One region of the Cupriavidus sp. DF5525 genome, then DNA from elsewhere that is predicted to be linked to it. Evidence: predicted binding sites of a transcription regulator. Region 1 holds the regulator's gene; each other region holds the start of a gene.

Region 1 (10,474 bases):
TTGGTGGTCGAGGCGTGCCCACCCTGGCTGCCCTGGCCACCCTCGCCCTGACCCGTCTTGCGCTTGCCGCGGCCACGCTGGCCACCGCGTCCGCCCGCAGGCGCCGCCGCAGACGCGGCGGCTGCCTCGCCGGCCTCGCCCTGCACCGGTGCCTCGGCACCTTCGGCGCGGCCGGCATCGCGATCCTGCGCTGCCTGGCGGCGAGATGCCACCAGGTTCCTCAGCCCGCGGCGCAGCCCCTTGCGGCGGGGCGCGGCTTCGCTGCCCGATCCGGGTTCTGCGGCGCCGGTATCGGCGGATGCACCCGCATGGCGGGCGTCTTGCTCTACGGAATCAGACAAGGTATTCACTATCGGATGTTGCATGTTGTTCAGTTCGGCACGCGCTCGTCGTGCTCGCTCGGGTGCGGCGGCGTACCGTCTTCTGGCAGTTCGCTGCGCGCCCCGTCCGGATTGGGTTCGGCCTCGGCAGGTTCGATAAGGTCATCCACGGGGTCAGCGCCTTCGCTGGCCTGCTGTCGCGGCTGGACGTCGAAACCATTGGCGGTTTCGGCGCCCTCGGTTCGTTCGGTGCTCTCGGTGCTCTCACCGGCGACCGGCGCTACCATCTCGCCAGCCTCGGCCGCCAGCCCTTCCGGCTGGCCTGCAACGCCCTGCGCCACGGGCGGTTGCAGCTCGGCAGCTTGCTGTTCCGCGGCGGGCGCCGGAACCGCCACAGGATCGGCAAACGCCTCCTCGTCGGCGCTGACTGGCTTGATCGCGGCCAGCTCCTCGAAATCGATGGCCTGCTGTTCCAGCAGGGCAGCCTGGGCCTGCGCCTGGGCGTCTTCCAGCGGCGGCAGTTCATCCAGCGTACGCAGGCCGAGATCGTCCAGGAACGCCTTGGTGGTCGCGTACAGCGCCGGCCGGCCCGGCACGTCGCGGTGGCCGATGACCTCGATCCAGCTGCGGTCTTCCAGCTTCTTGATCACTTCCGTGCTGACGGTCACCCCGCGGATCTCTTCGATATCGCCGCGGGTCACCGGCTGCCGGTAGGCAATGATCGCCAGCGTTTCCATCACCGCACGCGAATACTTTGGCGGTTTTTCCGGATTGAGGCGATCAAGGTATTCACGCATTTCCGGGCGGCTCTGGAAACGCCAACCGCTCGCCAGGGCCACCAGTTCCACACCGCGCTGGCGCCAGTCCTGGCGCAGCTCGTCGAGCAGCACGCGGATCGTGTCCGCACCGACGTCATCGTCAAACAGCCGTCGCAGATCATTGACGCGCAAGGGCTCCTGCGCGCAGATCAGCGCCGTCTCGAGGACGATCTTCGCCTCTTGGGTATTCATGTTGATGGTGTGCAGCCTGTCTTTGCACCTGCTCCCGGACGGATCCGGGGCACCGGAGATTTTGGATACAGCGATGCCGAATGCCATCGCCATCTCATTGCGCAGCTAACCCGGATGCCTGCCGCATCCAAGCCGTGCACTTCCCTTTCTTTGCATCGAATGCCGGGTCGGTCCGGCAGGAGATCGTTCGCAGGCCGTCTTGGGCCGGTCAGCGAACCCCTTGCGTCGCGCGCCCGCACTCAACGGACGATGCTGTCGGCGAACTGAACGCCTCGGACGCAAGAAAAAACGGATATCGGGAGCAAGGCCGGCATCTCCAACACCGCGGTGCCAGCCGGACTTTTGAGCCAGATCTTTTGAACCGGATGGACCGCGGGACGGGCCGGGCCTCGAAAACCTTCCGCTTCCCGTAGCCCCTGAGCGCGCCTTCTGATATGAAGGCCGCCTGGCGCTGCTCGCCACATCGCGCCGCGCGATACCGCAATGCAGGCGATTGTATGGCATTCCCGCCCCAGCCTGCAACCATCATCCGTTGCGCCATGCGGCGGCGGCGCCTCAGAACACCAGGCAGAAACCCTGCCCGGCCAGGGAATGTGGCAGCAGCACCGCTCGGGCGATGCCCAGCCCGCCGAACGCCATCACCGCGACCCCAGCCCCCAGGCGTATGCCACGCCGCCTGGACAGCGTGCGCAGGTAGCCCGACAGGCCGGACAGCACCAGCAGGTTGGGCAGCGTGCCCAGCCCGAACACGCCCATCACCAGCGCCCCCGAGCCGGCGTTGCCCGCCAGCAGTGCCAGCGTCAGCGCGCCATAGACCATGCCGCACGGCACCAGGCCCCAGGCCAGCCCCACCCCATAGCGCCGCGCCAGCCCGCCACGGGCCCGCACGAATGCCGGCATGCCGCCGGCCAGGCGGCCCAGCTGGCCAGCCACCGTAGCGGTGGCGCATGCCGCCAAGCGCTCGAGCCAGGCCAGGGTGAACGCATTGCCCTGAAGCAGCCGCCAGCCCGACCACAGCAGCATGGCGCTGCCCGCACCGAACAGCCAGCGCTGCACCGGCAGGTAGTCCTGCTTCCATGCGGTGGCACCGACCGCGCCCAACAACGCACCCAGCAGCATATAGGTCGAGATCCTGCCGATGTGCATTGCCAGCAACTCACCGAACCACGCGGTCCGGTTTTTCACGAAGTTCACCGTCGCGATGGCGTCGCGCCGCTGTTCCACCGCGAGGGCAAGGCCGCCACACATGGCGGCACAATGCACCCCGCCAAGCAGGGCCAGCAGAAAAACGCTAATAAGCACACCAAATGTCAATTCTGACTCCCTGCCGCATCACATCGCACGGTAAAATGTTGGGGTCGTGCCCTCGCAGCCATTCTTGCAGGTTCCAATTGCTCACCTCCATTCCCATTACCGAGATGTCGCCCCGTTGCTCCACATGCGCGATGGGGCAACTGTGCCTTCCGGTAGGCATGTCCCAGCAAGATCTTGCCAAGATGGACACGCTGGTGCAGGAACGCATTCGCGTTCATAAAGGCGAGACCCTGTACCGCATGGGCGATCCGCTCACCGCTGTCTATGCCATCCGCTTCGGTACGCTGAAGACGCACGTCACCACCGAAGACGGCCGTTCGCAGATTACCGGCTTCCACCTCCCCGGCGAAATCGTCGGCCTCGACGGGCTGGGTGAAATGCAGCACGCATCGGATGCCACGGCGCTGGAAGATACCGAAGTCTGCGTGGTGCGCATGAACGAACTGCAGACCTTGTCCGCCGGGCTGCCGTCGCTGCAGCACCAGTTCCTGCGCCTGATGGGCAAGGAGATCACGCACGACCAGCTGATGCTCGTGACGCTGGGCTCAATGCGCGCCGAGGAACGGCTGGCCGCCTTCCTGATCAACCTGTCCGAGCGCCTGTCGGCGCGCGGTTATTCGGCCTCCGAATTCGTCATGCGCATGAGCCGCGAAGAGATCGGCAGCTACCTGGGCCTGAAGCTCGAAACCGTCAGCCGCCTGTTCTCCCGCTTTGCCGAAGCGGGCCTGATCCAGATTCGCCAGCGCCACGTCAAGCTGGTGGACATCGCCGGCATCAAGCAACTCTACAGCCGCTCCTGCTGAGCGCGCATCGCACTGCCATCGCCGCACCGGCGATGGCAATTTCAAACGTCATTCAAGTTCGTCGGTATCGCTGAGCCGGGTCGGCATGGTGTAGAGCGTGAGCCCGCTGGACAGCGCGCAGAACGCCCACGCCAACAGGAAGCCGATCGTATAGACCGACTCGCGTGACGCGTCGACCGGGTGGCCGAAGAACTTCAGGTCGCCCGGATCCACGACCGAAAAGACCGTCGCGGTTGCAAAGCCCGCCATCAGGAACCCGGGCCACAGTACCCACATCAGCCAGCGCAGCCTCATGGTTGCCTCGCTGCGGCAGCCTTGCGCGGCGCGGCTCCGACCTTCTCGACCACCAGTCCATGCCGCGTTGCCCCCTGCACCGGCAGGTCAGGATGCGAGGACGCGAGCCAGATGGTCACGCCACACGCCACCATCGCCACCAGCGGGCCGCTCATCAACAGCCACGGCCACGGTTCCTTCCACCACGGATTGCCTTGCCGATTCATCTTGCCCCCCTTATCTGCAGCGGTGCGGCGCGGATCCATAACCGCGCCACACCATCCTAGCTTTACAAATCGCGCGGCACGATAAAACTGGTGGATTGCCGGATTTCGGCACTCCCCCGCTCCGTGCCTTCGCTCGTGACCGTCACGCTGATCTTGTGCGTACCCTGCGCCGCGTTCTCAATCGGAACGCGGATGCGGATCGGCAACAGCCGGTTGGAGGTCGGCGCCAGCGCTTCGGCCTGCTTGTCGTATTCAACCGTCAGGTTCTTCAGCTCGTCGCTGTCGGCGCGCACGCTGATGCGCATCGGTCCTTCGGTCGTGTTGATCAGCTGCAGCCGATAGACGTTCTCGATCCAGCGCCCTTCCACTTCGCGGCCCAGCGCGCCGCGGTCGCGGATGATGTCCACCTTCAGCGGCGTGCGCAGCGCAATCGAGGCCACGAAGCCCGCCATCAACGCAATCCAGATCACCGAATAGATGATCACGCGCGGACGCAGCAGCCGCTTGCGCGACGCCGCCGCGGACAGGCCCTTGCGCATCGCGTCTTCCGAGGTGTACCGGATCAGGCCGCGCGGATAGTCCATCTTGTCCATGACCTGGTTGCAGGCGTCGATGCAGGCGCCGCAGCCGATGCACTCGTACTGCAGGCCGTCGCGGATATCGATCCCGGTCGGGCACACCTGCACGCAGATGCTGCAGTTGACGCAATCGCCCAGGCCCGCCTTGTAGTGGTCGGTCTTGCGCGAACGACTGCCGCGCGGCTCGCCGCGGCCAACGTCGTAGGTGACGACATAGGTGTCGCGGTCCACCATCACGCTCTGGAAGCGCGCATACGGGCACATGTACTTGCACACCTGCTCGCGCATGAAGCCGGCGTTGCCCCAGGTGGCGAACGCGTAGAACAGCATCCAGAACGCCTGCCATGGCCCGAGCGAGAGCGCCAGTACCTCTCCGCCCAACTCGCGGATCGGCGCGAAATAGCCGATGAAGGTAAATCCGGTCCACAGCGCGATCAGTACCCACAGGAAGTGCTTGGTCGCTTTCAGGCGCAGCTTGCGCAGGCTCCAGGGATCACCGTCCAGGCGAATGCGTGCGATGCGATCGCCCTCGATCCGCCGCTCGATCCACATGAAGATCTCGGTGTAGACCGTCTGCGGACAGGCGTAACCGCAGAAGAGGCGCCCCGCGATCGCCGTGAACAGGAACAGCGCCAGCGCCGAAATGACCAGCAGCACCGCCAGGTAGATGACGTCCTGCGGCCACAGCACCAGCCCGAAGATGTAGAACTTGCGCGCCCCAAGGTCGAACAGCACGGCCTGGCGGCCATTCCATTGCAGCCAGGGCGTGCCGTAGTAGACCAGCTGGGTCAGGATCACCAGCCAGACCCGCCAGCTGGAAAAGGCGCCCGTCACCGAGCGCGGATAGATCTTGCGGCGGACCTCATACAGTGTTTCGTCAGAGGATTCGCCAGGCACAGCAGCCGACCGCTGTGGGTCGGCCGCCCGGGCCATCTCTTGCCTCCCGGGTGCGTTCATGGGCGTGGTCTCCCGCGGGCGGCCAGCGCCCGCTCACATGAGTCGCCTGTCATTGCCCGGCACCTCCGCCGGTATTGGACAGCCCCCAGACATAGGCGGTCAGCATCCGGATGCGCTCGGGCGTCAGGATTTCCTCATGCGCGGGCATGTGGTTGTTATGCCCCTTCAGGATGGCGTCGACGATGCTGGCTTCCGAGCTGCCATAGAGCCAGACCTTGTCGGACAGGTTCGGCGCACCCAGTGCCTGGTTGCCCTTGCCGCCGGCACCGTGGCAAGCCGCGCAGGTCGACTTGAAGGTGCCCTCGCCACGCGAGGCACGAATCGGATCCGACGACAGGCCCGACAGAGAACGCACGTACTGCGCTACGTCCCCTGCCAGCTTGGCGTCGATGGTCGCGGCAAACGGAGGCATGACGCCATTGCGGCCCTTCGTGATGGTCTGCTGGATCGTTTCCGGCTCGCCGCCGTAGAGCCAGTCGCCGTCGGTCAGGTTCGGGAAGCCGCGGCTGCCGCGTGCATCGGAACCATGGCATTGCGCGCAGTAGTTCAGGAACAGGCGCTGGCCGATCTCGCGCGCCTGCGGGTCGCCCGCCACCTGCTTGACGTCCATCTTCAGGTACTTGGCATAGATCTCCTTCTGCATCTGCTCCTGCGCCGCGCGGTGGGCGGCCAGTTCGCCTTGCGTCGAGGACTTCAGCACGCCGGCGTACGAACCCAGGCCGGGGTAGAGCACCAGGTAGGCCAGCCCGAAAATGCAGGTCAGCAGGAACATCCACATCCACCAGCGCGGCAGCGGGTTGTTCAGCTCGCGCAGGTCGCCGTCCCAGACGTGGCCGGTGTCCTCGGTGGCGCCGGCGGTCTTGGTGATCTTGCGTTGCGAGAACAGCAGCCAGACGCACCAGACGATGCCGACGAGCGCGATCGCGGCAATGTAGTAACTCCAGAAATCGGAAAAGAAATCGCTCATGGCTAGGTGTTCCGGCTCGATGTTGTCGTGGTTTCGTCAGGCAGTGCGAACGGCAGCATGGCGGATTCCCGATTGGCGGACTGCCGGCCGGCGGACCACGCCCACCAGCAGATCCCCAGGAAGACGACCATCGACACGACGGTCGCAATGGCAGTGATCATGGCCATGGCTTACTCCTTGGCCGGTGCCGGGGCAGCGGCGGTTTCAACGCGCACGTTGCGGCGGTTGGTGCCCAGCCCTTGCAGGTAGGCCACCAGCGCGTCTTCCTCGGTCTTGCCCTTGAGCTCGTCCGGTGCCTTTGCAATCCCGGCTTCGCTGTAGGGGACGCCCAGCTTGACCAGTGCGCGCATGCGCGCCTGGATATCGTTGGTGGGCAACTCGGCCTTTTCGAGCCACGGGTAAGACGGCATCACCGATTCCGGCACCACATCGCGCGGATTGCGCAGGTGGATGCGTTGCCAGTCATCCGAATAGCGGCCGCCGACGCGCGCCAGGTCAGGCCCGGTACGCTTGGAGCCCCACAGGAACGGATGGTCGAAGACCGACTCGCCAGCGGTGGAGAAGTGGCCGTAGCGCTCGGTCTCGGCCTGCAGCGTGCGCACCTGCTGCGAGTGGCAGCCGACGCAGCCTTCGCGGATATAGATATCCCGGCCCATCAGCCGCAGCGGCGAATACGGGGTGATACCCGGATCCGGCTCGGTGGTGGAGTGCTGGAAGAACAGCGGCACGATCTGGACCAGACCCGCGATGCTGACCACGAGGATCGTGCAGATGATCAGCCAGCCGATGTTCTTCTCCAGCGTTTCGTGGGAAAAGAATCTTTGTTTGTCGGACATCTTTCTATCCTGGATTGATCAGTGGGCAGAGGCAGGAATGCTGGCCGGGATCGGTGCATCCACGGCACGCTTGCCGACGATGGTCTTGACCGTGTTGTACGCCATCAGCAGCATGCCGGACAGGAAGCAGACGCCACCGAGCAGGCGGATCAGGTAGAACGGGTACTTGGCTTTGACCGCTTCCACGAAGGCGTAGGTCAGCGTGCCGTCAGGCTGGGTGGCACGCCACATCAGGCCCTCCATCACGCCGGCGATCCACATCGAGGCGATGTAGAGCACCACGCCGATGGTCGCGATCCAGAAGTGCCACTCGATCAGGCGCACGCTGTACATCTGCTTCTCGCCAAAGAGCCGCGGAATCAGGTAATACAGCGAACCGATGGAGATCATCGCCACCCAGCCCAGCGCGCCCGAGTGCACGTGGCCGATGGTCCAGTCCGTGTAGTGCGACAGCGCGTTGACGGTCTTGATCGACATCATCGAGCCTTCGAACGTGGCCATGCCGTAGAACGACAGCGCCACCACCAGGAACTTCAGGATCGGGTCGGTGCGCAGTTTGTGCCAGGCGCCCGACAGGGTCATGATGCCGTTGATCATGCCGCCCCACGAGGGCGCCAGCAGGATCAGCGAAAACACCATGCCGAGCGACTGCGCCCAGTCCGGCAGCGCGGTGTACTGCAGGTGGTGCGGACCGGCCCACATGTAGGTGAAGTTCAGCGCCCAGAAGTGGACGATGGACAGGCGGTAGGAGTAGATCGGGCGCTCGGCCTGCTTGGGAATGAAGTAGTACATCATCCCGAGGAAGCTGGTGGTCAGGAAAAAGCCCACCGCGTTATGGCCGTACCACCACTGGATCATGGCGTCCTGCACGCCGGCGTAGGCCGAGTAGGACTTCCACAGCGACACCGGCATCTCGATGTTGTTGACGATATGCAGCAGCGCGATGGTCAGGATGTAGGCGCCGAAGAACCAGTTGGCCACGTAGATGTGTTTGGTCTTGCGCTTGACGATGGTGCCGAAGAACACGATCGCGTAGGCGACCCAGACCGCGGTGATCAGCAGGTCGATTGGCCATTCCAGTTCGGCGTATTCCTTGGAGCTGGTGATGCCCAGCGGCAGCGTGATGGCGGCGGCGACGATGACCAGCTGCCAGCCCCAGAACGTGAAGGCGGCCAGCGGGCCGCAGAACAGCCGTGTCTGGCAGGTACGCTGGACCACGTAGTACGACGTGGCGAACAGCGCGCTACCACCAAAGGCAAAGATCACCGCATTGGTATGCAGCGGCCGCAGGCGGCCGAACGACAGCCAGGGCGTGTTGAAGTTGAGTTCCGGCCAGATCAGCTGTGCTGCCAGCAGCACGCCGACGGCCATGCCGACGATCCCCCAGACTACTGTCATGACAGCGAACTGTCTTACGACGCCGTAATTGAAGGTGTCGACGCGTGAAGACGCGGCAGTGACATCCATTCAGACCCCCAAGCTTAGAGAAGAGAAAAAACCTACTGACGGTGTGACTTTAAAAAAACCGTACGGTCGGTGCGTTGATCTTTATCAAGTCGGTCAGGGCACCTGGTGAACCTCGCCGGCATTGCCATGTCGGAGGCGCACGGCGGCGCACTCACGGCTTGTCGTTGTCCAGCAAAATCGATTCGGCGGGCCGGTCCAGGTCGTCATACTGCCCCGCATGCAAGGCCCACCAGAGCGCGCCGGCGATCACCACGACCAGCACCAGGCTCATCGGCACCAGCAGGTAGAGCGTTTCCATCGTCAGCTTCCCTTGCGCCCGGCGCGCAGCAGGCGCCAGGCGTTGGCCACCACCAGCAGCGACGACAGCGACATGCCGATGCCGGCCATCCAGGCCGTGACAAAACCTGTCGCCGCCAGCGGAATGGCAACCACGTTGTAGAAGAAGGCCCAGCCCAGGTTCTGGCGCACCACGCGACGCGTCTTGCGCGATACCGCCAGCGCGGTGGCGATCTCGGCCACGCCGCCGTGCGTCAGCACTGCGTCGGCACCGGCCTGCGCCAGCGGCGCGCCGCTGCCGATCGCTACCGACACCTGGGCCTGCGCCAGCACCGGCGCATCGTTGATGCCGTCGCCTACCGCGAGCACCACCGCTCCGCCCTGCTGCAGCCGCGCCACATAGTCGCGCTTGCCTTCGGGCGTCACTTCGCCGGCCACGCAGTCGATGCCGAAGTGCGATCCCCACCAATCCACCGCCGCGGCGTTGTCGCCCGAGACCAGATGGCAGCGCACGCCCAGCTCGCGCAACCGTGCGAGCAACTGCGGCGTCTGCTGCCGCTCGATATCGGCGAGCACGAAGCGCGCGAGCGGGCCGGAATCAGCGCCCAGCCACACCACGGTGGCACCGGGATGGGCCGGTTCACCGCCGTGCGCCGGGGCCTGCCTGCCATCGGGCGCCAGCGCTGCCACGAAATCGGCACGGCCGAGCCGCAGGCGACTGCCACCCACCACAGCCTCCAGCCCCTGGCCGGGCACGTTGCGCATGCCAGTTACCTGGATGGGCAGGCCAGTGTTGTCTTGCACCGCAGCCACCAGCGCGCGCGCGATCGGATGTTCGCCCCCGCGTTCCATCGCCGCGGCCAGTGCCAGGCAGCGCGCCTGGTCGAGGTCGGCCAAAGGTTGCACCCCGGCCACGGCAAAGCAGCCTTCGGTCAGCGTTCCGGTCTTGTCGAGCACCACGTCGGTCACGCGCGCCAGCGTTTCGAGCGCATGGGCGCGCGTCAGCAGCACGCCGCACCGCGACAGCGCCGCACCGGCCGCGGCCAGCGCCGCCGGCGTAGCCAGCGACAGTGCGCACGGGCAGCTGACCACCAGCACCGCAATCGTCACCAGCAATGCGCGTGAAGGATCGATCCACAGGCCCCACACCACGCCGGTCAGCGCCGCCAGTGCGAGCAGCGTGGCCACGAACCAGCTCGCGACGCGGTCGGCCAGCGTCGCCAGGCGCGGCTTCTCCGCCAGCGCGCGGTCCAGCACGGCGACGATCTCGGCCAAACGGGTGCCGGCGCCGACGCGCGTGACGCGCACTTCCAGCGGGCTCGCGGTGTTGTAGCAGCCGGCCAGCACGGTTTCCCCGGCGCAGCGGCGCACCGGGCGGCTCTCGCCGGTCAGCATGGATTCATCGAGCTCGCTCGCGCCCGCCACGACGGTGCCGTCGGCGGGAAC
Region 2 (10,474 bases), on a different replicon from region 1:
CACTGTTTGGAGAGCAGTGTGATGATGTCAATCTCGGCCTGAGTCTGGGCGCCCTCTACCTTGTCGTGTTGCGCCACGCCTTCCGGATGAACCAGACCGCCCCGCTCACCGCCGCGGCAATGAAGCGAGTGCCCCGCCGGTGCCCCTGGCATGTATGGATCCGACGCCTTTTGCAGGCTTCTTGCTCGTGATGTCGAAACGATCTGCATGCATGTATCCGGCTTGCCCAATGGGCGCTTGCCGAAGCACGCCCGCAGCCTCGATGAGATCCGCGCATCCTGGCCTTATCGAATTCACGGCTCGCCGGACACGGCGGCCGGCACGAAAAACAGGCGTCAGGATGCTGGTTTAACCACAGTGTCGCCGCGCCGGCTAATGCCGTGCAGACGAGGCTTGCCTCCCGAAGAGCACTGGCGAGGCACCTGGCCGAGCCAGACCGCCAAATGTCGGCCGTCCCTGAATTGCTTCCGGCAAGGGGCTGCAGCCATTTGCCGGCATGGCAAACACCACGTGTCCCATGCGGGACTACCACGTGTCACTGCCATGCCGGCGCCGCAGTCACGAATGCCTAACGGTGGCTGGCAGCCAGCGCGACGATAGCGCCTGTGGTTGCCGCGATGGCGGCCACGGTACCCATGCTTTGCCACGGATGCTCATGAACGTAGCGATCGGTCGTTGTCGCCCACTCGGAGACTTTGGCGCGGCCCTCATCGCGCAGTGCAACGAGGCGGTCCTGCAGCGCGCGCTGCCGGGCTTTAAGTGCGTGGCGCTCAAGGCTGGTCCCTACGCCGGTTTCGGCTTTGACTTCATGAAGGAGCGCCTGCACGTCGGCCATCAGCGTATCGACGTCGCGGGCCAATGCGTCCTTGCGCATGGAGAAATCGGATCGGATGTCGTTCATCTTGCGCTCCTGTTAGCAAAATCATCGCGGTGCGTCGCGCAGCACGATTGGCACTGTGTCAAATATAGGCTTGGGTTGACAGCCCGGCATGACAAACAGCAAGCCACGACGAAGCAGCTCGGAAGGGGGCAAGAGGACCGTGGAATCAAAGCGACGGAAGTATCGTCGCGCTTATGCCACGAAAGCCTCTTGTCGCTGACGAGGGCTCGCTTGCCCGTCTTCCTGGCGTACCGCGCGCTGTACATGCGGTCTGGGATCAGATCCTGGTTCAGGAGGTCATCGGAATATCTGTACACCGATGGCATGCGGCGCTGCAACATCCCGCTGTCGCAGGTGAGCAATCCTCCCATTGCGATCAACGCCGTAGAATTTCTCGCTCAGCGTACCGCTGTCGCCGCCGGCCCTTTGTTGACGGTTGCTGCAGTGCTAGGCTGAAGGCGAAATCTTGCCGCCCAGGCGGAGACACCAAATTGTCGAAGCACCAAGGCTGACAAGGGAGCTACACCGCCACGAGTCCCCCTGTTCCCCTGATCAGAGAATCGAGGAGCGCGTCACGTCAGAGCAGGAACGCTTGTCATACCATTAAGTTCGTAACGCGTGCCAGGGGGCAAGGCGGATGGCCCGGCCGGCCATGAGGAGGTCAACATGTTTCAGCATATCTTGGTGCCCACCGATGGATCGGCACTCTCCGACGCTGCTGTGCGCATGGCGGTGACACTCGCCAAGGCATTTGAGGCGAGGATCACTGGATTGCATGTCATCCCGGAATTCCATGTCTTCACACATCGGATCGACATGCTGGAGGATAGCCAGGAGCGCTACGCACAACTTGCCGAAATGCATGCGGAGCGATACCTGGCGGTGGTCGCACAAGCGGCACATGAAGCGGAGGTGGCATGCGAGACGATCAGCGTTACCCACAATCACCCCTATGAGGCGATCATCCGGACCGTGGAGGAACGTAACTGTGACCTCATTGTCATGGCGTCGCATGGCCGAGCCGGCCTGCAGGGGCTACTGATCGGCAGTGAAACCCAGAAAGTCCTGACGCATTGCCGGATCCCGGTTTTCGTGTTTCGCTAGTCCGAAGTTTGACTCGGAGACCAAGCTGATATGACTCTGTCTCCCGTTTGCGAGGGCCTTTGTGCGCTCTGACCTGACTAGGTTGGGTTGCAGCTTTATACATGGCCCCCCCTCTTTGCCAAATGACTTGCTCTACGGCGCGCAGGAGATGGATTGCTTATATACATACGGCCTGTGCGTTGGCGCTCCTACGCGCCTGGCCCCGATGAAATTCGCTGACTCGCACCTCATTTCCCGTAAGAGCTCGAAGCTCTTTGTCATATACAGGTTTAGCAAGTCACGGTCCGACCTGATTAGTCATCACACTCAATCGCCAACGCAACCGCTTCAACATGTCCCTCGCGATGCAGACGGTTATTGTGTTCTGCTCGGCGCACGCCGTTCATGTGGGTTTCACGCTTACGAAATCCTTCTCGTAGTGCCGATCATGGGAAAGGATCGCCCAGATTATACGAGCCATATTGTTAGCCAAGGCTACGAGTACAACGTTCGGTGGTCGTCGTTTTCCGATGCGCTCGACCCATTGCCCGGGATCCTTCGCGTTGTACAACACACCGCGAGCGCCGTGAATCTACAGCGTGCGCAGATACGTATCCCCTCTCTTGCTGATCCCCAGCAAGAGCACCCTGCCGCCGGAACCCGTTTATCTGGGTACCAAACCGAGCCAGGCTGCAAACTCGCGCCCCGATCTGAATGACTTGGGGTCTCCCATCGTCGCCACCGCTGCGGTCGCTGTCAGCACGCCGATGCCCGGGATGTCGATAATCGCCTTGACAGCCTTATCCTCTCGCATCCATTGTCGCAGCCGTCGCTCGATCCCGGCGATCTGCTCGTCGAGCTTCCCCAGACCGTTCCACCGCTCTCGCAGCGTGTCGATCAGCACGGCCGGCAGGCGTTCGGCGACCCGTGCCAGCACAACCGGCATCGCCTTGTCCAGCGCAGTGCGGCCCAGGCCCATCACTTCGCCATACTCAGTCAGCAGACCGCGCAGATTGTTGATCTGCATCGTGCGGAACTTGACCAGTTGTTGCCGCATCCTGTGCAGTGCCAGCACGGCCTGCTGCCCTTCAGTTTTCACTGCCACCGACTTTCCGGGCTGCTGCACCGCTAGCCAGATTGCACGCGCATCGGCCGGGTCGTTCTTGTTGCCAATGTTGAAGGCCTTGACGAATTTGGCGGGCATCAGCTTCACTTGGTGCCCCATTGCGACAAGGCGCCGCGCCCAGTGCTGCGAGCCGCCGCAGGCTTCCATGCCGATTAGGCAAGGTTCGCGATTGGCAAAATGCTCCAGAAAGACTGCTCGCTTAAGACGTTTGCTCATGATCTCGCCGGACTCCTGGTCGACCCAGTGCACCTGGTCGGGTAGTAGCGACGCATGGGGGCGGACGGGCATGTCCACTTCAACCACGGCAACAGTAAGTGATCCGATTGTCGCGCCTTCACTATCTACTATCGCCTGCAATATGGGCTCAAGCCGGTTTCATCTGTGCACCATCAGGAATTACGCCATCCTTCAGGTAGCGCCATAGCGCAATTACCAGTCGCCGCGCCACCGCGACGATGGCGATCCGCCGTGCCCGACGATTGGGGCCCGTACCTTGGGAGCGCTGGTTGAACCACTACGTCAGCACACTTCCGGGCTGATAGCGCAGCCACTGCCAGGCGGTCTCGATAAGCTGCGTGCGTACCCATCGGTTGCCTTGTTTGCTGATACCCGACTCTCGCCGCTGTCGTACGGCTGGGGCACCAGGCCGACGCACGCACCGATTTCGCGGCGGTTGTTGAACTCCCGCCAGAACAGCTCGAGGGCAAGGCGCGAAGCGCCCACTTCGCCAATCCCCTTCAGGCGCGCCAGCGCATCGCAACGCTGGCGCGCGGGTGCTGGTACGTTTGTCTGTCGCGTCTTCTCCAGCGCGGCAAGTTGCTGTTCGACGAGTGCCAGCCGTTCGCACTCGCGCAGTAACCGCTCACGCAACTCGCGCGGTAACGGCGCACCGTCGTGACAGCGCACCTCCTCGCGCTCGAGCCGGTCGGCGAAGGCCCGGTGATCAACCGCATCCCAGCAGCCGAGCGTGGCCAGGAACTTGCGCATCCGGTCGGGGTGCTGCAGGACTTCCTCCTGCAGTTGCCCTCGCTCGCGCATCAACTGGCGCGATGCCTCGTCCTCAGGTGACGGTATGTGAATCGCGTGCATGCGATCGCGCTCGCGACGCCGGCGGCATGCACGCAACCAGGGAAAGAATGCCAATGAATGAGAGTATGAGAGCAGGCTTTCGAGGCGTGTCGATCCTTGATAGCAGATTTTCGTTCGCCCAATCGGGAATGCTGAAGATGCCGCAGGGCGGCCCATGCCCCGCATGGGCCCGTCTCATGGCGTCGGTTTGGGAATGAGGACTTTACAGAGGCGCTTCGAGCACTATTCGGCCTTCGCGGGAGCGCAGGCGCATCCAGTTCCGCACTGGCAATGCGGCCCGCAGGTGCATCCAGTTCCGCAGGCGCACGGATTTTGCTCAGCGGTTGTCTGGCAACCGCAGTCGCAGCCGGCGCCGGGGCAAGCAGCGCAATCGCAGGGGGATTGGGTCGTGGTATTCATGGCAATGCTCCTTTCTGTTGGAAACGAGACGCCAGTGTGCGACCACTGAAGACGGGCGGCTTGAACGAAACGGCTAAGTTCGCCTAGACGCGCTGGACGCTGATCCCGCCGGCCAGCACGCCGAACATACGCTTGAAAGTGCGGGATGAAAATGAGCGCAACAAGTTCGCACCGAGCCTCGAAGGCGTGCGGTTGGTGGGCGCAAATGATCGCCGCCGTATAGGCAGCCCAGTCTTTCCCGGGAGTCTGGATACGCATCGCCCCACCGGATAGCGCGAGCGTCACCTGGATGGCGTGATGCGCATGGGACCCGGTTTTCTCCTCCGCATGGCCGAGCCAGACACTGCCGCCGCGCCACAACACGATCCGCCCGGTTCCGAAGCGCTTTGCACCGCCTCCGCGTTGTCCGTTGGTCATCATTTAACCTGCCAGCAGAATCGCGATGACCTGATTTTGGCAGAACAGCGCGGGCGACTGTGGGTGCCGACCGAGGCGCTACGGCGCTGCAAGTACACCAGTTCCAATGAAATGCCTGTCGCATCGGCCCAGCCGATATTGAAGCATGAACTGACTTTGCGGCCCATGCTTTGCACCTTCCAAAGGCGCCTTAGTAAGACATAACTTCATGATCGTGAAATTATAGCCTCATCCACCCGCCCCCCGCTTTGGCGCGGTCGCCTCGATCGGCAGCCGCCGGGACAGTCGGCCGGACCCGCCGAGATCCAGGAGAACTTGCGTGGCGTCGTCTGCTGCGGAGCAATCTCGAGGGTAGGCAGTACCTAAACGAATGCTTTGGTCGATGCGATCGAGTGGACCAGCGTGGGCAGGGTCTACAGGCACCTGCTTCGTGAAAAATGCCACGCCTAATGCGTGAAGGTTCAAATGACAAGCTCGACAGTTCGCTGCGCGTCGTCATTCCATCTGGAGTCTTATTGATCTGTATCAGCCCCACATGGTGAAGGGAGACTATGGTGTCAATAGGATCTCGCAAGTCCGATAGGATCCGGACTCAACGGTCCACTCGACCAGTCTCCCTGGAGGTCGCCATGACCAACCCACTTGCCGTCTGGCATACCGACCATATCAATTTCGCCTGCCTACTCGACCTGCTAGAGAGGCAGGTGTGCGCGTTTTACCAGGAAGAGCAGCCAAACTACGGTTTGATGGGCATGATCATCGATTACATGCGGAAATATGGCGATTGCGTTCACCATCCTCGGGAGGATGTTGCATACGCCCTGCTCGTTGAACGCGACCCCGCCATGCGCATTGTGGTTAGCCGGCTTCTGCAAGAGCATCGTGTGATTGCAGCGGTAGGCGAAGAGTTGCTCAGCCGGCTTCGTGAAGCAGAAAGAGATGTCATAACGTCGCGAACGGCTTTGGAAGCCGCTGCAGCCATGTACCTTGCTTACTATCGCAATCATCTCTCCACTGAGGAGAAACAGGTCATGCCCCGTGCCGCGCGCCTACTGACCGAAGAGGATTGGGCAGAGGTCGCGGCCACTGTTCCGGCTTGCTCCGATCCCCTCTTTGGAGAAAATGTACACGAGCGTTTCGCGGCCTTGCGCAAACAGATCGACGGGGAAGCAAGTACATTCACTCCCCTCACTGATCATCGCGAGTCAGCTTGATTTGGTGTACGTACCGTGGGCCAGGAGGTATAGGGATATATTAGTAGGCACGACGGCGCCCAAAGAGAATAAAGAGTTCAAGTCTGCAAGAGCGCGCTGATCCCTAGCATGCCGGTCGCAATTGGGTAGCATCTGCGAATGACTCATCTTCACTCTCGTTCGCCAGGCAGAGCACGCTTGCATCCATCTTTCATTCGAAGCTGCACATGATTGCCCACGAAAGCGATCTACTGTAGCTCTTGTCCTCAGTTCGCGAACACTAGAGGTCTCAATTGGCCTCGATAGCTGCCATAACGCCCGTTATCGTGCCCTGACGCGCGTCTGCAGCGACCGCCGGCCAGGGCGGCGCGGCTGCCCTCAGATTCTCCAGGGCGGTCGCATTAAGGCTGACACATGCCGGTCAAGGTTAGAAGCCCCGTTGTCCGGCATAGCGTCCGCCCGCATCGCACGGGGTGCAGCGGCTCTGGTAAAGAACTAGTGAAAAACGCAACAAGGAAGACTGCTTTGCGGCCGGGGCTAGGCTGGCCTAGGGTGCAAAGCCCAACGGCAGTTGTCGGCTCCGGCCGCTCATTGAGCGCCGAAGACCTGGCATTCTCGGCGTCATTTGCGGCGGACTCCCGATCCGCCGGCTCGGCCGCTGGGTAACGGTTACCTGGACGTTCGTCAGAAAAGGCCGCGAGGCGAGGCAGGCCGTCCACCGGCGACACGTCGCGTGCACTATAACTAACGGACACAGGTGGCGCCGGGCGTTCCCGCCCAGTTCGCAATGTCCGCCGAATGTCTGCCAATCGCCCTGTCCGGCGTGCTGCTGTAGGCGTGGCTGGATATCACCAGCCTATCGAGGGAGATCGGCATGTCCGAGACAAGCAAAGTAGTCCTGGTGACGGGGGCTACCGGCAGCATCGGGAGCGCTGTCTGCTCACGGCTGGCGCATGCGGGTTATTCGCTGATTCTTGCCGCGCGCGACATTAGCAAGCTGCAAGCCGCCTGCGCGAGGCTCGAGAGGCAAGGCTGCCATTCATATCGCTGGCTCTCCGTCGACATGTCCAGCGATGCCTCTGTCGCATCCTTTTCCCATGAGCTTGCGGCGGACGGAACCGTCCTCGACGGCGTCGTACTGATGCCACCGCAGATGCGGCCCACCGGCGAATGCCAGCCTCCGGCGGACACGTGGCGCCAATTGTTCCAGGGCCACTTTATCGGCCCCCTCGAACTCCTCAAGAGCGCGATCTCTACAATGCGGCCGGAACCCTCCCAAGGACGCCGGGCAAAAATTGTCATCATTTCCGCCATCACCTCCGTGCAAGCCCTTGGAAACTATGCCACCAGCAATGTCCTGCGTTGTGCCTGGCTGGCCCAGGCCAAGACGCTTGCTTTCGCAATGGGCGAGAGAGGGATTCACGTCAATACCCTCTCCCTCGGAGGCACGCTGACCCCGGACTATGTGGCATCGATCGAGCAGCGAGCCACAAAGGCTGGCATGACCTTCCCTGAACGGTTAGCCGAGGAAACCTCGAACATTCCCTTGCGCAAATATGGAAGCCCGGAAGAGGTGGCCATGGCGGTCGAGGTCTTGTTATCTCCCTTCTCCGACCACATGACTGGCGTGAATCTGCTGCACGATGGCGGGTCTACAAGAGCATATTACTAGCGGGTAAGAGAGCAGCGTCTCCGCTGCTCCCTCCCCAAAGAACCGTACGAGCGACTTTCACCGCATACAGCTCAAGCACAGCTAAAGCATCAACTTCGTGATACCGGGCTTGTCGTCTTGCACAAGCCCTTCGCATTCGTCGTATCGTTGGTCCATCTCATCACTGAGACGAGGGCGCTGAACTGCTATGAGGCAGCCTCTTCCAAGCTTCCCCCACGTCGAACCTCAGATATTGGTTTGCGACAGCCACACTTCGCGGAAGTCTGCACCCTTTCAGGTCGGGGCAAAGTTTGAACCCCTATGCACGCCATTACAGCATGCCTTTCGCTTTCTCCGCGTTCTCTTACCCGCTCCCTCAACAGCCTCCCTCGCGGGTCACCTGCCGCTGAACCGATGTCCCGAGTCAGTGGCGAGGGATCGGGCTTACCACGTTCCCGTTTTTGCCGACCCAGCAGCAACCTGAGCCTATCCGGTTAGCACCTGCCTATCCCCCGGTAGCGCTCTGGCGACGTGCGTTCAACCATGAGGAACACAACCGGCCACCCACCTTTTGGTTAGAGCCTCTCAGCAGCTTTGGCTCTGCATTTCTTACGAGGTTTAACAGCAGTTCACTTACGTTGTGCATACGGAATTTGCCTTGCCCCCACACCGCACGGCTGCTGGCAGTGTCGGACCTCCCTCGTCACCGAGAAGGACCTGCTTCTGCAGAGTACTTTGTCCCCGGGGCTTCACACTCGATCGTTACCAATCGCGCATGCCCGGGTAGGCAACTGTTGGTCGCACAACAGGTCGCAGCTTCAATCGCCATGATTCGACGATCAAATACGACAAGACAAAAACGAACTTTACCGCCAACTACATGCCGCTTGACGCGCGGCTGACGGCGACACGTGTCGCACCATAGGTCAGAAATATAGCGGACAGATGGGTGCCTGAAAAACGAGCGCACGAGCTTCGGGTTGCGTCGAATTTTTGCAAGCTGCTCGTGAACTCGCGGGCCCAGCTCTTCGCCTTTTTGCAAAGGACGTCGCGCGACGCCGTTGCGCTTCACGTGACTCCACACCAATTCATCTGGATTTAGGTCAGGTGCGTAACCGGGCAGGAAATGCAAGGTCAGTTTGCCCTGCGTACTGGCGACGTAGGCTTTGACGATGGCTTTCTTGTGCGCTGGCAATCCGTCTACGATCAGATGTACTGCCTTCTTTCGATTGAGCATCAGCTTCTTGAGCAGCGTGACAAACAACTCGCCGCTGAGCCCGCCTTCGTACGTAGCAAACCAGAAGGCCCCCTTTGAATTGACGGCGGACGCCGCGCTCATGCTTTGCCGCTGGCCCGGTCGCTCGACAATCGGCGTTTCGCCGCGCGGCGCCCAGGTCTTGCCATGCACCGAGTCAGCTCGAAAGCCCGATTCATCCCAAAAGAAGATATCCGCCTTCTGCTCACGAGCCTGCCTGGCAATAGCCGGATACGTGTCGTGCTGCCAGCGATCAATTGCTTCCGGATCGCGCTGGTAGGCGCGCTGCAGTGGCTTTTGCGGCGTTAGGTTTAGGCGTGCCAGCATCGCACCGATCGATGCCAGGCTCAGCTTCACGTCGAATTTTTGCTGTACCAGTTCGCGAACCAGGTTGCGTGTCCAGAGGCCGAAATCGAACCCATACTGCATCGGATTCTTGCCGTTGATCCATCGCAGCACCCGCTGCTCCTGCGCAGACGTGAGCGCACGGGGGCGACCCGTGCCTTTGGTCGAGCGCAGCGCCCGTACACCTCGGCCGTGCGCCTGGGCGCGAACCTTGTATGCCCACGACCGATTCATCCCGAACGATGCAGCGACATCATCCGGATGCTCTCCCTCTGCCATGCGTTGCACCGCTAGGATGCGCATTTCTTCAAGCGTATTGTGAGCCAGACTACGACCGTCCCGTTTCATGATCGCTCCCCTCAATGTCTATTGCTCAAGCATAGATCATTTGTCCGCTAAATTCCTGACTTATGAGTAAGTGTTACACCAGCGAAGCAACGACTCCGGCCATAAGCGGTGAGTGGCCACAACCCAAATGGACCGCTGTCGGCCAAGGCCGGCCGTTTGACTGCGGGACTAGGATCGTTCAGAAGCAGACGTTGGAGCAAGCGCCGGCGCGGAACGGCATGAGCACTTTGTGGGTCGCCGCCTCTGCCTTTGCTGTATCTCGCTAAACCACGTTCAAAGCGCCCGCTGCGTGAGACGGGACTGTTCACTTGCGCAGCGCCCTCGATGAGGATCCGCTCGGCGTAAAGGATTGATGCTCAGTCCCGACAAGGTAAGGGCTTTCGTCGTCTTGTCAGTGGGTATGTCGAAAGTGAACTGCGTTATCGGGCGCGGCTACCGGAGCTTTGGGAGGATCCAAATGAAGCCTCGCTCGCTTCGTCGCCGTCGCAGATGAATGAGTTGGTTGCGGCAGATGGAATCGAACCACCGGCCTCGGGGGGCGTACCCGCGCGTTGCCACTGCGCTATGCCGCAATTTGGCCCATTGTGCCGGTCTCGGCATGTGGCGCCTCTGTGCGGATTCGCACTGGTAGTGACTGTAACGGCATGTCGAGGGGCGCTTTTGCAGAGAGTGCCGAGTAGCGGTAGCA
Region 3 (10,474 bases), 2.0 Mb from region 1:
GGCCTTCGATGCCGAAGCCGACCACCGGCTTGCCGGTCCTGGCGATGCCATCGACGACCTTCTTGGTCCAGCCCTCTTCGATGCCGATCACCACCACCGCGGCGACATTGGGGTTGCTGCCCGCGCCGATCAGCGTGCGGAAATGCAGGTCGAGGTCCGGGCCGAACTGCAGGCGACCATACGGGTGCGGGATCGCCATGGTGCCCTTGATCGCGACGGCGACGGCCTCGGCGGCCGCGTTGGACAGGTCATCCAGCGGCAGGATGATGACGTGGTTGCGCACACCGACGCGACCGTTGTCGCGGCGGTAGCCCCAGAAGGTGGTGTTTTGGTCGATCACGGACATGGCTTGGGTCTCTGATATTTGGTGGGGAGATGAGAGGAAGCGCGCGCGCCGGCTTACCAGCGCTTGGTCTTGATGTTGTGCACATGGGCGTGCTCGCCCGCCTTGATCGGTGCCACCACCTTGCCGATGTCGATGCCGTACTTGTAGACGGTGTCGTTGGGCTCCATGTCGCGCAGCGCCACCTTGTGCCCGATAGGGATCGGCTGCAGGGCCTTCACGGTCACGATCTTGTCTTCATCCATGATCCAGGCATTCAGCGTGGTGCCGGACTGGATCCCCTCCACCACGGCTACCGCCACGGTGTCCTTCGCGTCGTGCAGCACTACATGAATCATCGTTGTCTCCTCGGTATGGTTCGTCGGTGAACTGATCATAGGTAACGGTATGATCCATGTCAACCAACTCATATATATGATTTAGTTGAGTAAGCAAATGCAATGCTGCGCCGCCGCTTGCGCGGGCGAGGTCAATGGGAAGGCAGGAAGGGGAATTGCGGCGGCGTCAGCCGCCCTGGAGGCAGGTCAGCGTTCGCCCGGCGCATGCGGGCGAATGAAGCAAAGAGAGGACAAAGGCCGCGACAAGGGCCCGGGACAAAGACCGGCTTGCCGGCTTACCAGTAGCGCACGCGGCCGGTGTCGAGGTGGACGAACTGCTCGCCCTGGTAGAAACCGACGCCGCCGGCCTGCAACGACTTGGCGGCATCGCGCACATCGGACAGGGCAACGCCCGGCACGCGGATATCGATGGCCTTGCCGTCCATATGCAGGCTGTGCTTCGCCACGCCGCCGCCGCGCGAGGTGCGCAGCCGCGAGTTGGTAGCCGGGCTGCGGTAGCCGGAGATGACCTGGAACGGCTTGTCGGTGGCGAGTTCGCGGCGCACGCGGAACAGCACCTCGAAAAGCTGCGGATCGATCACCCCTACGGCGCCGGAATAATGGTCGCGCAGGAAGCCGTTGAGCGAACTCAGCGCATCCGGCAGGAAGCGGTCGCCCACGGCGTAGATCAGCGAAATATGCTCGCCGGTGTGGGTATGGTCGAAAGTGAGCTTACGGGCGTCTGCCAGGCTTGCCAGCGAGCGTCCATCCGGCAGGCTGGCCAGCGCGTTGCGCGGCGCGAGCGGCATCAGGCCCGCGGCCAGCGCCAGAGTCCCGGTGGTATGAAGAAAGCGGCGGCGTGCCTTGCGCGTCGCATCAGTCATGGTACTTCCTCTAGATGTGCGAGTCGCGCCTCATGGCGTCGAGCCCCTGGCGCGTGCGAGTGCCGGCGGCGTGGCGCGCCCGGTGCGTTGCCGCAGCGCGTTGTCCAGCAATTTATCGTGACCGTAGATGTCAGGGAGAAAGGATACACGACCATCGGCCCGCGCGATGACCGTGCCGTAGGCCAGCACCACGGGCAAGGGCTGTTGCAGGCGCACGGTTTTCGACTTGCGGCTCGCCATCGCATCGCGGATGCGCGCTTCGGTCCACTCCGGCATGTCCTGCATCACGAACTGCGCCAGCGCAACCGGCGTCTCGACGCGGATGCAACCGTGGCTGAAGTCGCGCCGGTCGCGCTTGAACAGCTGCGGCGTGGGCGTGTGGTGCAGGTAGATGTTCTCGTTGTTGGGGAACGCGAACTTGATGTCGCCCAGCGCATTCGCCGGGCCGGGGCGCTGGCGGATGCGCATGCGGCCATTGAGCACCGCGTCCAGGTTCTCCTCTGACAGCGTGGTCACCGCCTTGCCGTCGCCGGTCACGAACTCCAGCCCTTGCCGGTCGAAGTAGCCGGGGTCCTGGCGCAGGCGCGGGATGGTCTCGCGTTTGGCAATCGACGGCGGCACGTTCCAGTACGGGCTGAACTCGATATAGCGCATGTCTTCACTGAACAGCGGCGTGCGCGTATCGAGCGCCTTGCCGACGATCACCTTCATTTCCAGCTTGATATCGAGCTTGCCGTCGCGCACTTCATAGGCGCGCAGCATGAACTCGGGGACGTTGACCACGATCATGCGCGGACCGTCCAGCGGCGTCCAGCGCATGCGCTCCATGGTCAGTTCGATCTGCCGCACACGGCTGGCGATGGGTGCGTTGAGCTGCGCCAGCGTGGCCTGCCCGATCACGCCATCGGGCTGCAGGCCGTGCCGCGACTGGAACGCCTTGACGCCGTCGACCAGCGCGCCTTCATAGCGCGGCGGCACCGGCGTCCCCCCCGGCAGGTCGCCCAGTCCGGCCAGGCGGGCGGCCAGCGCCACGTTGCCAGCCCACCGCTGGCCCGGCGTGAGCTTGCTGCCGGGCAGCGCCGGCAGTGGCTGCAACCAGACCGGCTGCCTGGCGATCTCGCGATACCGGCCCAGCGCCTGGCGCAGCGTGCCGTACAGCGGGAATGACGGCGCGGCCTGCTGGACGGCGTCGGGGAGCCGGTGCTGCGCCACGGCATCGCGCAGCACCATGGCGGCGTCGAAGGGGCGGTCGGCCTGCGGGCTGAAGTTGGCGTGGACGGCGCGCGGGTTGACGCGGCCGGCGTGCAGGTCGGCCAGCATCCGCTCCATCGCGCCAGTCAGCGCGGCATCGAGGCGCGCCGCGGCGTCGGGTGGCAGCACGGGGCCGGTGGCCGCCTGGGTCACCGCCTGGCGCAGCGCGTCGGCATCGTAGTCGCGGGGATCCAGCCCATCGGCGGCGACACCGGCGAGCGCGTCGACCGCCTGGCGGGCTTCCGGCACCGGGCGTCCCTGGGCGAACCACAGTGGCCCCTGCACCGTCGCCGGCGCCTGCGCCGGCGCTTGCGCGAATGCGACCGGCACCAGCGCCGCGGCTGCACAGGCCAGCACCGCGGCGGCAAGACTGCGCGCGAGCCACGCGCCGCGGCCACGCATGGCGGCCTCGTGCGCAGCCAGAACGGAAGGTTTTCGGGCAGCCGTGGCCGCTGAGGTGGCGCCGGTGTGGGGTGCTGCCGCAGTCAGGATCAGAGGCATCGAGCGGACGGGTCACATTCGTCGTACACCACCACAGTCTACCCGCGTTGGCGCGATGGCGCGGCGCACCGTCCAGCGCGATGCCCGGCGGCAGCGGGCGCAACCAGTGCACCGTGCGGTACGTCGCCACCGGTGCCGCCACCGTCGGCGCCGCCAATTCCAGCGTGCTGTACACGATCACGTATTCCTGAGCTGCGCCGGCACGCAGCCGGCTGCCAGGCCCACCCCCCAAAACGGCGTGGGCCGACGCAATTTGCGCACCTCAGACTCAGGGCGCTGCTCACCACACCATCTGGTGCCGGCGCGCATAGTCGACCAACTCCACCAGCGAGCCGACATTGAGCTTGGCCATGATATTGGCCTTGTGCGTGCTGACGGTCTTGCTGCTGATCAGCAGCTCGGCCGCGATGGACTTGTTGGAATGGCCACGCGCCAGGTATTGCAGGATGGTGACCTCGCGGTTGCTCAGGCGCGGCACCGGCATCCTGCTCCTCGCCGATCTGGCGCGCGGCCTCCAGCGTCTGCATCGGGAACACCAGGTAGCCGCTTAGCACGCCGCGCACCGCCTGCAGCACCTCGGCGAGCCCGCGCTGCTTGGCGACGAAGCCGTGCGCGCCGGCGCGCAGCGCGCGCACCGGCGCCAGCGTGGTATCGCTGCCGGACAGCACCAGCACATGCACCATCGGAAACGCCGCCGAGATGCGCCGCACGAACTCGGTGCCGGGGTAGCCGAACCATTCCGCATCGACCAGCACCAGCCCCGGCCTGGTGCTCGCGCACCAGGCGGAAGGCTTCGGGCATGCCCTCCGTTTCCAGCACCCGGTCGGCGTCCAGCTCGGTGGCGAGCCGGGCGGACAAGGTCGCGCGGAAGCTGGAGGGTTCGTCGACGATCAGCGCGTGATGCAATTTCGGGCTCCTTGACAGTGTGGCTTGCTGCCAAGGTTAAGGGCCCTCCCCAGTCCTGAAGCGCCGAATCCTCGCTGCGCGGTTGCAGCAATCTCTGCGCCGCCGTCGGATGGTTCCGTAGCGGACAATGGGCTAGCCGTTGGCGGCGTCGAGCACCTCGGTGAGCTTGCGGCTGGCGTCCAGCGCCGCGGGGAAGCCGCAGTAGACCGCGCTGTGCACCATCAGCTCACGCAGCTCCCGTGGCGTGACGCCGTTGGCAAGCGCGCCGCGCAGGTGCCCGGCCAGTTCCTGCGGCCGGTTCAGCGCGATCAGCATCGACACCGTGGCCAGGCTGCGCTGCTTGCGGTCCAGGCCCTCGCGGGTCCAGACCGTGCCCCAAGCGAATTCCGTGACGAGCTGCTGCAGGCTGGTGTCGCCCTGCTGCGCGGCGGCGTCCAGCGCGCGCTGGACGTGGGTGGGCCCGAGCACCTCGGTGCGCACGTCAAGGCCGGCCTCGAAGGCGGGCGTCGGGGTATAGGCGGAAGGTTGGGTGGGTTCGGCCATGGCATGTGTCTCCGGTGCAAGGGGATAGCGCATGGTAGCCGAACCGGTGCGAATGGCCGCGGCGGTCACTCCGTGCCGGCTGGCAGGAAGCGCGGCGCCGGTGCCGAGCGCGGGACCTCCCGCTCGTCCTGCTGGTACAGGCGATAGGTGCCGCGCGCCTGGTTGTGCGGATGGCGTGCGGCCTCGTCCAGGGTCAGCACGCGCGCGAAGCACACGTCGGTGCCGCCCAGCACCGCTTCCCAGTGCGTGCTCGGCTGCGCCGCGATGCAAGCCGCAATGCGAGCCTTGACCGCCGGCCACAGGGTGCGGTCGTACTGCGCTGCCGGGTCGATGTCGGTCAGCTCCAGCCGCTCGAGCAGCTCGCGGTAGAACTGCGGCTCGAGCGCGCCCAGCGTGATGGCGCGGCCGTCGGCGCAACGGTAGACGTCATAGAACGGCGAATCGTGGAAGGGACTGGGCTGCGGACCGCCCAGCGTGCCCGCGGCGCGCGAGACCTGCACCAGCGAGCCCAGCATGGCGACGATATCGGTGATCGCCGCATCGACCACGCAGCCCTCGCCGTTGGCGCGCGCGCTCAGGATCGCGCTGGTCAGGCCGAAGGCAAGGCCGAGCGCACCGGTGGCATCGCCCATCACCGTCGGCGGCACCATCGGCAGCGCGTCGTCGCGCGCGGCCATCGACAGCAGCCCGGTCAGCGCGATGTAGTTCAGGTCATGGCCGGCGCTCTGCGACAGCGGGCCGGTCTGGCCCCAGCCGGTCATGCGGCCGTAGACCAGGCGCGGGTTGCGCGCGTGGCAGGCCTTGGGGCCCAGGCCGAGCCGTTCCATCGCGCCAGGGCGCAGCCCTTCGATCAGCGCATCGGCGCCGGCGACCAGGTCCAGCGCGGCGGCTACGCCTTCGGGCGACTTCAGGTTCAACTGCACCACGCGCTTGCCATGCTCGAGTTCCATCTCGGCCGGCACGGGCTGGCCGCGCAGGATGCGGCGCGCGTCCGGCGCGACCGGGCGCGTCACCAGCGTGACCTCGGCGCCCAGGCCGGCCAGCATCGCACCGCACAAGGGGCCGGGGCCGATGCCTTCGAACTCCACCACCTTGATGCCGCGCAGGGGCAGCATGCCTTGCTCACTCATGATCGTTGTCTCCAGGGTCGCCGTCCGCCCGCGCCATGGGCGCGGTGGCGGCTTGTATTCGCTATGGGTTGGATGGTCGGATGCGCCGCGCCAGCGGGCGCGGGGGGCTCGGGAGCATGCTACGCGCCACGGCGCCGGCGCGGCAATGGCCAAATGTTTCAGGCAGGTTGACGTATTTGTCATGCCGAAGGCGGCGTCCGGCTATCGCACTGCCGCATCGCCGATTTCCGAACCAACTTGATCTAAATCGTGTCCGAGCAGGAAACTACCTGCCATGATGGTTCCAGATGGCGGCGGCGCCGCACCGCTGCGCCGCCCGTATTCACCGATCCCCGCCATGCGGCGGTGTTCCTTAACCTGGCTCGTCCGACAGCCCCCATCCAGGAGATTTCCGTCATGACCAATATCGTGCTCGCCACCGACGGCTCGGCCTTCAGCGACGCCGCGGCGCGCTTTATCGCCGAAGGCAAGCTGCTGCAGAGCGGTTTTACCGTGCATGTCGTGCATGTGGCGCCGGAAGTGAGCGGCCAGGTGCGCGCCTTTGTCAGCAAGGAAACCATCGACGACTGGCACAGGGAAGCCAGCGACAAGGCGATGGTCGGCGTGTGCGACATCCTGGCGGCGGCCAATGTGCCATTCGAGCGGCACGCGCTACACGGCTTTGCGCCGGAGAAGATCGTCGCCTATGCGCGCTCGGTCGATGCGCAGGCCATCGTGATGGGCACGCATGGGCGCGGCTCGTTCTTCGATGCGGTGATTGGTTCGGTGGCGGGGCGCGTGCTGGCGCAGGCGCAATGCCCGGTGCTGCTGGTGAAAGCGCCGGAAAAAAAGGGATGATCTGAGCGGCAGGAAAACCGGCACCGTCAGAGGTGCCAGCGACTCAACCTCAAGCGCCCCAGAGGGGCGCTTCGTCCATCAGCGCCACCTGTTCGCGCAATTCCAGGATCCGGTCCTGCCAGTAGCGCGCCGTGCCAAACCACGGGAAGGCGGCGGGAAACGCCGGGTCGGCCCAGCGGCTGGCAAGCCAGGCGCTGTAGTGCAGCAGCCGCAGTGTGCGCAGCGCTTCCACCAGCCATAGCTCGCGCGCGCGGAACTCGGCAAAGTCTTCATAGCCGGCGACGATATCGGCCAGCTGGTCCTGCATGGCCGCGCGGTCGCCTTCGAGCAGCATCCAGATGTCCTGGATGGCCGGTGCCATGCGGCTGTCGTCGAAATCCACGAAATGCGGGCCCGGCGCACCGTGAGTGCCGCCGCGCGCGTCGTCCTCGTCGATCCACAGCACGTTGCCGCGGTGGCAGTCGCCATGCACGCGCAGCAGGCGCACATCGCCGGCGCGCTCGTAGCAGCGGCGCACGCCGTCCAGCGCCAGGTCCGCCACCGACTGCCACGCGGGCAGCAGGTCGGCGGGGATGCAGCCGCTGGCCAGCAGCCAGTCGCGCGGGGCGATGCCGAAGGTGTCGAGGTCGAGTGCGGGGCGGGCCTGGTAAGGCTGCGCGGCGCCGAGCCCGTGGATGCGGCCGATAAAGCGGCCGAGCCAGGTCAGCGTGTCGGAGCGGTCCAGCGCGGGATCACGGCCGCCGCAGCGGGGAAATACCGCGAAGCGGAAGCCGGCGTGGTGCAGCAGCGTACCGGCTTGGCCCGGCGCCAGCGCCATGGCGGGCACGGCCGGGATCTCGGCATCGGCCAGTTGCTGCACCAAGGCGTGTTCTTCGAGGATGGCCGCGTCAGTCCAGCGGCCGGGGCGGTAGAACTTGGCGACAACCGGCGCGGCATCCTCGATGCCTATCTGCCAGACGCGGTTCTCGTAGCTGTTGAGCGCCAGCAGGCGCCCATCGGGGCGCAGGCCGGCGGCTTCGAGCGCGTCCAGCATCAGCTCCGGCGTCAGGCCAGCGTAGGGTACGCCGGGGTCGGCCGGGGCGTCGGACGCGTGCATGGTGTCAGCCTGGTCCGCTCAGCGCGCCGGCTTGCGGTTGCCGCCGAGCAGCGCGGCCTGCGGCGCGGGGCGGCGGTTGCGTGCGGGAGCCGGCGCGGCGTCGTGCGCCGGGCGCGCGGGCTGGGCCGCGGCGCGCTGCTGGCCGCGCGCCGGGTCCTGGCCGTCGCGGCGCGGGGCGGGGCTACGCGCGCCGGCGGGCTGGCCGGTGCGGTTGCCGTTGCCGGAACCGTTGCCGCGCGAGCCGCCTTCGGCAGCGCGCGTGCGCGGCTGGCCTTGCGGCTGGCCGCCCTGCCCCTGGCGCGGCTCGCGCGCAGGACGCTGGCGTGGGGCGCTCTCGCCTTCGGCGCCATTGCCGGCCGGACGTGCCTGGCCGCGTCCGCGGCCCTGGCTTGGTGCCTGGCCGCCACCGCCGCGCTGCTGGCGGCCCTTCTGGATCGGCTCGGGCGCGATGCTGGGGTCGACTTCGAAGCCCGGCAGCGCGGTCTGCTCAAGCTTGCGCTTGATCAGCCGTTCGATATCGCGCAACAGCGCATGCTCGTCCACGCAGACCAGCGAGATCGCCTCGCCCTCGGCGCCGGCGCGGCCGGTGCGGCCGATGCGGTGCACGTAGTCTTCCGGCACGTTGGGCAGGTCGAAGTTGACCACGTGCGGCAGCTGGTCGATATCGATGCCGCGCGCGGCGATATCGGTCGCCACCAGCAGGCGCAGCGTGCCGGCCTTGAACTCGGACAGCGCGCGCGTGCGCGCCGACTGGCTCTTGTTGCCGTGGATCGCCAGCGCCGACAGGCCATCCTTGGTCAACTGCTCGGCCAGGCGGTTGGCGCCGTGCTTGGTGCGCGTGAACACCAGCACCTGGTGCCAGTCATGCTGGCGCACCAGGTGGGCCAGCAGTTCGCGCTTGCGCTCGCGGTCCACCGGGTAGACGCGCTGGTCCACGGTTTCGGCGGTGGTGTTGCGGCGCGCCACCTCGATCGAGGCCGGGTTGTTCAGCAGCCGGTCGGCCAGCGCGCGGATATCGTCCGAGAACGTCGCCGAGAACAGCAGGTTCTGGCGCTTGGCCGGCAGCACGTTGAGGATCTTGCGGATGTCATGGATGAAGCCCATGTCGAGCATGCGGTCGGCTTCATCGAGCACCAGCAGCTCCACCTGCGACAGGTCGATGGTGCGCTGGGACACGTGGTCCAGCAGGCGGCCGGGCGTGGCCACCACGATCTCGACGCCGCGCTTGAGTTGCTCGATCTGCGGGTTGATGCCGACGCCGCCGAACATCACCATGGAGCGCAAGCGCAGGTACTTGCCGTAGTTGCGCACGCTCTCCTCGACCTGAGCGGCCAGTTCCCGCGTGGGCGTCAACACCAGCGCGCGCACCGGCACCCGGGCCGGCCGCGGCGCGCCATTGGCGGCACGGGCCGCGGCGGTGTCAGACAGCAGCTGCAGCATCGGCAGCGTAAAGCCGGCGGTCTTGCCGGTGCCGGTCTGGGCGCCGGCGAGCAGGTCGCCGCCCTTGAGGATGGCGGGGATCGCCTGGGCCTGGATGGGGGTCGGCGTGGTGTAGCCCTGTTCGGCCACGGCACGCACAATCTTTTCGGACAAACCGAGTTCAGAGAAAGACATGAATTGCTGCTTCGGCCATCGCTGCGCACGTGGTGCGCCTAACGCCGGATGGCTCGTGTAATCGATAGCGCTATCGGATCAGAAAAGGGCGAAAGTGGCCGGGGGCCAGCCTGGCGGGACCATCGGGGCCCGGCCGCGCAAGAAAGGTCGCTAGTGTACCAGCCCGGGGCGAGCCGGTTCTGCACATGGCCCAGGCCCGTATGCACGGCGGCGCACACTGGTCCGGAGCGGGTGGCGCTGCGCTATCATGGCTGCCTCCCCCGGCCACTATCCCGGCCCCCTGCCCGGCCCTGCCCGGCGCCCCGGAAAGCCGCCATGCGCTTGCGATTCCTCGAAGACCAGGAAGTTACCCTGTTCGCGGCCATCCCGGTCGGGATCGTCGCGGCCATCGCCACCACTTTATTCAAGGAGGCGCTGGAAGGCGCCGGCGTGGTGCTGTTTTCCAGCCACGCCGACGTGGTTGCCGTCTTCGCCACGCTGGCGCTGGTGTGGCGCGTGGTGGTGCCGGCGGTCGGTGGCGCGCTCGCCGGGGCGCTGCTGGTGCTGGCCAACCGCCTGGCCGGCAGCCACCGCGGCGCCACTGACTATATGGAGGCGGTGGCCAATGGCAGCGGCCGCCTGCCGGTGCGCATCACGCTGCTGCGCGCGCTGTCGTCGTTCTTCTCGATCGTCAGCGGCAGCTCGGTCGGCAAGGAAGGCGCGATGATCCAGCTGGCCGCGCTGTGCGGCTCGCTGTTCCCGTCGACGCGGCTGGAGCGCGGCGGCGGCTCCAATATGCGGCGCATGCTGACCGCATGCGGTGCCGCGGCGGGCCTCGCCACCGTCTATCACACCCCTTTTTCCGCCGCGGTCTTCGTTGCCGAAGTGGTGTTCGGGGCACTAGCGGTGCAGCGGCTGATGCCGTTGTTCCTCGCGTCGGTGGCCGGCGCCATGGTCAGCCAGTGGCACGGCGGCCTGCAGCCGCTCTATCCCGGCCTGGACATCGCGCCCGACCTTCGCCCCCACATCCTGCTGGCCGCGGCCGCGCTGGGCGTGGCCGCCGGCATCGCGGG

The links. Region 1 encodes FNR, which switches genes on or off when oxygen is low (the NO sensors DNR and NnrR bind a similar motif). Its sites were predicted from a motif close to TTGATNNNNATCAA; they were not measured.
Region 2: ABNX08_RS35925 (hemerythrin domain-containing protein) is a predicted target of FNR. The motif match lies at 5,510-5,523, and genes of this name have one in related genera.
Region 3: ABNX08_RS02585 (universal stress protein) is a predicted target of FNR. The motif match lies at 6,113-6,126, and genes of this name have one in related genera.

Annotation. Positions count from the first base shown of each region.
Region 1 covers NZ_CP168265.1:3,010,507-3,020,980, forward strand. Annotated here, with positions in the region: gene rluB (23S rRNA pseudouridine(2605) synthase RluB) at 1-365, opposite strand, end outside; gene scpB (SMC-Scp complex subunit ScpB) at 371-1,330, opposite strand; gene ABNX08_RS14010 (sulfite exporter TauE/SafE family protein) at 1,886-2,644, opposite strand; gene fnr (fumarate/nitrate reduction transcriptional regulator Fnr) at 2,722-3,447, shown strand; gene ABNX08_RS14020 (hypothetical protein) at 3,496-3,741, opposite strand; gene ABNX08_RS14025 (FixH family protein) at 3,738-3,947, opposite strand; gene ccoG (cytochrome c oxidase accessory protein CcoG) at 4,010-5,458, opposite strand; gene ccoP (cytochrome-c oxidase, cbb3-type subunit III) at 5,532-6,449, opposite strand; gene ABNX08_RS14040 (cytochrome oxidase) at 6,452-6,616, opposite strand; gene ccoO (cytochrome-c oxidase, cbb3-type subunit II) at 6,620-7,285, opposite strand; gene ccoN (cytochrome-c oxidase, cbb3-type subunit I) at 7,304-8,752, opposite strand; gene ccoS (cbb3-type cytochrome oxidase assembly protein CcoS) at 8,904-9,050, opposite strand; gene ABNX08_RS14060 (heavy metal translocating P-type ATPase) at 9,053-10,474, opposite strand, start outside.
Region 2 covers NZ_CP168267.1:335,924-346,397, reverse strand. Annotated here, with positions in the region: partial or broken gene ABNX08_RS35950 (transposase) at 348-467, opposite strand; gene ABNX08_RS35945 (DUF883 domain-containing protein) at 569-901, opposite strand; gene ABNX08_RS35940 (universal stress protein) at 1,547-1,984, shown strand; partial or broken gene ABNX08_RS35935 (IS110 family transposase) at 2,367-3,377, opposite strand; partial or broken gene ABNX08_RS35930 (transposase) at 3,454-4,190, opposite strand; gene ABNX08_RS35925 (hemerythrin domain-containing protein) at 5,624-6,208, shown strand; gene ABNX08_RS35920 (SDR family oxidoreductase) at 7,062-7,859, shown strand; partial or broken gene ABNX08_RS35915 (IS630 family transposase) at 8,767-9,786, opposite strand; tRNA gene ABNX08_RS35910 (tRNA-OTHER) at 10,286-10,358, opposite strand.
Region 3 covers NZ_CP168265.1:522,802-533,275, reverse strand. Annotated here, with positions in the region: gene ABNX08_RS02625 (UxaA family hydrolase) at 1-346, opposite strand, end outside; gene ABNX08_RS02620 (UxaA family hydrolase) at 400-681, opposite strand; gene ABNX08_RS02615 (DUF882 domain-containing protein) at 957-1,544, opposite strand; gene ABNX08_RS02610 (L,D-transpeptidase family protein) at 1,575-3,197, opposite strand; gene ABNX08_RS02605 (response regulator transcription factor) at 3,577-3,774, opposite strand; partial or broken gene ABNX08_RS02600 (DNA-binding response regulator) at 3,914-4,051, opposite strand; gene ABNX08_RS02595 (carboxymuconolactone decarboxylase family protein) at 4,335-4,745, opposite strand; gene ABNX08_RS02590 (CaiB/BaiF CoA-transferase family protein) at 4,811-5,875, opposite strand; gene ABNX08_RS02585 (universal stress protein) at 6,272-6,712, shown strand; gene ABNX08_RS02580 (serine/threonine protein kinase) at 6,762-7,808, opposite strand; gene ABNX08_RS02575 (DEAD/DEAH box helicase) at 7,827-9,422, opposite strand; gene ABNX08_RS02570 (ClcB-like voltage-gated chloride channel protein) at 9,738-10,474, shown strand, end outside.